Regions from separate parts of the Paenibacillus xylanexedens genome, predicted to be linked through region 2. Evidence: riboswitches for the same ligand, from Rfam matches in the RefSeq annotation. Region 2 holds a riboswitch; the other holds the start of a gene.
What was found. Region 2 has a riboswitch for glycine ahead of gcvT (glycine cleavage system aminomethyltransferase GcvT). Riboswitches for the same ligand answer to the same signal wherever they lie in the genome.

Region 1: it holds a riboswitch for glycine, as region 2 does, so the genes downstream of both, sdaAB (L-serine ammonia-lyase, iron-sulfur-dependent subunit beta) here and gcvT (glycine cleavage system aminomethyltransferase GcvT) in region 2, are expected to answer to the same signal.

The regions. Positions count from the first base shown of each region.
Region 1 is NZ_CP018620.1:1,318,237-1,320,697, forward strand. It holds gene BS614_RS05995 (hypothetical protein) at 1-764, shown strand, start outside; glycine riboswitch at 905-1,029, shown strand; glycine riboswitch at 1,034-1,169, shown strand; gene sdaAB (L-serine ammonia-lyase, iron-sulfur-dependent subunit beta) at 1,282-1,971, shown strand; gene sdaAA (L-serine ammonia-lyase, iron-sulfur-dependent, subunit alpha) at 1,961-2,461, shown strand, end outside.
Region 2 is NZ_CP018620.1:6,154,063-6,156,523, reverse strand. It holds gene gcvT (glycine cleavage system aminomethyltransferase GcvT) at 1-1,077, opposite strand, end outside; glycine riboswitch at 1,294-1,394, opposite strand; glycine riboswitch at 1,398-1,520, opposite strand; gene gcvH (glycine cleavage system protein GcvH) at 1,864-2,256, shown strand.

The DNA of each region.
Region 1 (2,461 bases), 2.2 Mb from region 2:
CGGGAGCAACAGGACTGACGGGGCCGACCGGAGTCAGTGGTGTTACAGGTGCAACAGGTGTAACGGGAGCGACCGGAACCACTGGGGCTACAGGAGCGACAGGCGTGACGGGAACAGCTGGGACGGCTGGTGTAACCGGAGCAACGGGAGTGACCGGAACCACAGGGGCTACAGGAGCGACAGGCGTGACGGGAACAACCGGGACGGCTGGTGTAACCGGAGCAACGGGAGTGACCGGAGCTACTGGGGCTACAGGAGCGACAGGCGTGACGGGAACAGCTGGGACGGCTGGTGTAACCGGAGCAACGGGAGTGACCGGAACCACAGGGGCTACAGGAGCGACCGGATCGACAGCAGCTTCTGCTCCTGCGGATTCTTCTCTGTTTGCTGACAGTCAGACAACGGCATTGCCTCTTCCGTTGACCGGTGAAACGATCATTCAGACCCTCAATGTACCCTTGGTGGCAGGTCAACGCGTGAAAATCGATAATAGTACACAAGTAGCAGTAGTTGTAGGGTCTAACTGGAGTATTGCGTATAACATTAACCTGAGGCGTAACGGAGTTCTAATTAATCAATTGCAACTCTCAAGGACCGGGAATGCTGCGGGAACGTTGAGGTTTCTTTCTTCTAACACTTACGTGGATACTTCTCCTGCGACAACGACTAACGCATATACGATAAGTATTGAATTTACGACAACTAGCAACGTCACGAGTGCCTCAGCGGAAGTGAGAAATGTGAATGCTATTCGCTTCAGTTAAAATAGACATCGGACTTATGGTAATTACACGTTACTTTTGTTGACATATATGATATTGTACATTACTCTATGGGTATACACGATCAAAAATTTAGAAATGTACCATTCCGATTAAGAATCAAATTAAGATAATACAGCGGATGATAACGAGCGGGAGAGACCTGGGTTAGCCAAGCAAAATGGCTAGTGTTCAGGCACCGAAGGAGCAAGCTGCTGCGCACCCGGCGCAGTGGTTAATCTCTCAGGTAAATGTACCATCGTTGGACGCAACTCTGGAGAGTGCGCGAACTGCGCCACCCAAGGGGTATATGATCAGTCAGACCGGTGATCTTGTCTGTAATCGCAGGCAATGCGCCTTGTCGTGAGACACTGCTGATCGTGAAACTCTCAGGTATCGAGGACAGAGAGAGGGCCTGAGGCCTTCTTCTGTCCTTTTTTGATGTCATCATTCAGTAAATAAGGAACAATATGGCTCAGATTCTGGATGGAAATGACGAATACAATTGGAGGGTTATAAGGTGCGATTTAAAGATGTGTTTTCAATTATTGGTCCGTCGATGACGGGGCCTTCAAGTTCACATACAGCTGGAGCGGCAAGGTTAGGGAGAATTGCTCGACAGTGGCTAGGATGTACGCCAGATCGTGCCCGGCTGACCCTGTACGGTTCATTTGCAGATACGTATCAGGGGCACGGAACAGATCTGGCACTGATCGGCGGTCTGCTGGATTATGTCACAGACGATCCGCGTATCCCGGATGCAGAGCAATACGCAGAGGAAGCGGGCATGGAGGTTGAGTTTTATACAAGTGGCCTGCCTGCTCCTCATCCGAATACGGTCAAAATTGAGTTGTGGCATGGAGAACGTGCCTGCTCCTTAATCGGTGCATCCATTGGTGGTGGAAGTGTATCGGTGCATTCGATGAATGATTTTCGTGTTCAGATTAGTGGTGAGTTCCCGACACTCGTTCTTCGACATGCAGACAAAGCAGGGGTGCTTGCGTCGGTAACGTCCACGATCAGTTCATCCGGGGTTAACATCGGGTATATGCAGGTGGATCGGAAAGCCCGTGATGGCGAAGCACTGACTGCGATGGAGATGGACGGTGTGCCTAATCCTGATATGCTCAAGCGTCTAAGGGAGCTGGACCATGTGTTAGACATTCGTGTCATAGATTTGAAGAGAGGAGTTGATTCGGATGCGGTTTAAACATTTGCATGAACTGAATACGATCTGTACAGCAGAATCCAAAACCATTGCTCAGCTGATGATCGAGGAGCAAGTTCAGGAGACCAATACACCGGAAGCGGATGTTGTGAAACAGATGTCTGAATATTACCAGGTGATGAAGGAAGCGGTACGCAAAGGGTTAACGGAAGATACGACATCACGCAGTGGATTAACAGGTGGAGACGGCAAAAAAATGGCCGAGTACATTCGCAAAGGTGAGACTTGTTCAGGAGATGCTTCCGCACTTGCCATGGCGTATGCCCTGTGTGTATCTGAAGTGAATGCCTCCATGGGTCGGATCGTGGCAACACCAACAGCCGGTTCCTGCGGCATTATCCCGGGTGTGTTTATCAGTTCACAGGAGCGGTTTGGCTGGACGGACGAACATTTGGTGAACGGGTTGTTCTGTGCAGGAGCGATTGGTTATGTTATCGCGAACAATTCATTTATCTCCGGTGCGGAAGGTGGC
Region 2 (2,461 bases):
GGTCTTCACGACCTCGGCTTTTAATTTCTTGCCGCGGATCTCAATCTCAAGCGGGGTTCCCAGCGCAGCGTATTTGCTGTCGATGAGGGCAAGCCCCAGATTACGTTTCAATGTAGGTGATTGCGTTCCTGTTGTCACTTCACCAATCTGTACGCCTTCGGCGTAAATCGGATAGTGGGGGCGGGGAATACCGCGCTCCAACACTTCGATGCCGACCAGTTTGCGGGCGGGCCCGTCAGTTTTTTGCTGTAACAAGGCTTCGTGTCCGATAAAAGGTCCGGCATTCAGCTTCACAAACATACCTACGCCAGCTTCGAGTGGAGAGATAGTTGCCGACAATTCCTGTCCATACAGAGGGAGCTTTGCTTCAAAGCGCAGTGTATCCCGAGCACCGAGGCCTGTCGGTACAAGTCCGTGACCTTCACCGGCTTGCATTAACCCATTCCAGACCACAGCGGCCTGATCTGCAGGAACATATAGCTCAAAGCCATCTTCACCGGTATAACCGGTACGGGACAACAGTAATTTTACTCCACATACTTCAGCATCCTGCACAAAACGAAACGGTTCAATCGAGCTTACATCCGTATCTGTAACTTTCCCGATAATGTCTACAGCCAGTGGACCTTGCAAGGCGAGTAGCGCCGTCTGCTCAGAATCGTTGGTCATGCTTACGCCGGGGATCAAGTGCTCTTGCAGCCACGCCCAATCCTTGTCGATGTTGGAGGCGTTAACCACAAGCATATAATGCTGATCTTCCAGCTTATACACGAGCAGATCATCCACCACACCGCCATCAGGATAACACATCAGGGTGTACTGAGCTTGACCGGGAACCAGCGTTGTCACATCATTAGTCATCATTTGTTGCAAAAAAACTTCAGCCTGCTCACCCTGTACTGTGAATTCGCCCATATGGGATACATCAAACAGTCCAGCACGCTCACGCACCGCTTCATGTTCTTTCTGGATTCCGCTAAATTGCACCGGAAGCTCCCAGCCTCCAAAATCAATGCACCGTACGCCTTCGTATTGCTGATACAGTGGGAAGAGTGGTGTTCTAAGCAAATCGGACATCAAATCACCTCGTCATGGGCCGTCAACCGGCCGGATATACAATCGTGGATCAATGAACCAGGGTATTTTTAAATTTTTCAGCAGAGATTTTTAGTAGATAAGTATGGTAAGGCAGCTATGGCAGCGCTGATCTGAATCCTGTTTTTCGTTTTTTGGGAAAAAGGAAAAGGACAGGCCAAAGAATCGGCATGCCAAGTAGCACGCTGTATTCTAAGGCTCTGTCCCTTGTACCTGAGAGTTACCCCGCTGCCTTGTGCAGCAGGTTTCCCCTTGGGTGATCATAACGCCCGCTCAGGGCGAATAGATGCTCTCCAGAGTTGCGTCCCGTAAAAGTCCTTTTGCCTGAGAGATTCACCCCCGCTTATCGGTGGTTTACTCCTTCGGCGTTACCTCATGTACATCCCGAATCGGGTGTCACGGGTAATCTCTCCCTTTACATTCATCCGCGGGTATAACATAGTCCAATAAACACATTTACTCCTCTCATTAAAACGTGAATCCACTACCGATGTCAAGAACGATATCATATATAATGATTAAAAACCGAATATTTAATTTGTTTTTAATGTTATTGTTCGTATATTTAAAAAGACTGCGCTTACTATTCTAATATTCACCAGTATATGAAGAAAGAGTGTAATCCGGTTACAGGATTTAGAGGTGTTCAGCAAATAAATTGTGAGGTATCTTGACATTTGATTCATAAATATCATACGCTATGTTCTGGGAAAAAGGTTAAGGTCAAAGAACGCATGTACTCATTAATGAAAAGCGAGGCGGATATCGATGAGCGAATTGAAAAGTGATTTCCTGTACAGTGAAGAGCACGAATGGGTGCAAACCGTAGGGGAGGATACTGTACGTATTGGCATTACCGAGTTCGCGCAGCATCAGCTGGGTGACATTGTGTTTGTGGAATTGCCTGACCTTGAAACCAATGTAAAAGCAGAGGACAGCATTGGAACGATCGAATCGGTCAAAACGGTGTCGGACTTGTTTTCTCCAGTCACTGGTTCAATTATTGCAGTGAATGATTCATTGCAGGACTCCCCTGAACTTGTCAACAGCTCTCCATACGAGGAAGGCTGGATGATTGAAATCCGTGTTGATGGAGATCTGACAGCGGCATTGTCTACATTGATGAATGCAGACGCGTATCGTAAACATACGGAAGAATAGTATCAACGAACTTGTACTTATTAACATATATTTTATAACAAAATGAGATGTGCTTCATATTGTTTCGACCTGTGTGAGCCTGAGGCTTGCACAGGTTTTTTGTGCTTTCCGAGAATGGTTTCTAATGCGGATTGAAGCAGATTGTGGATGTGAATCGCCTGATTAGACCAAGCTATAGGTTAGAAATTGATTTTGGAAATGATAA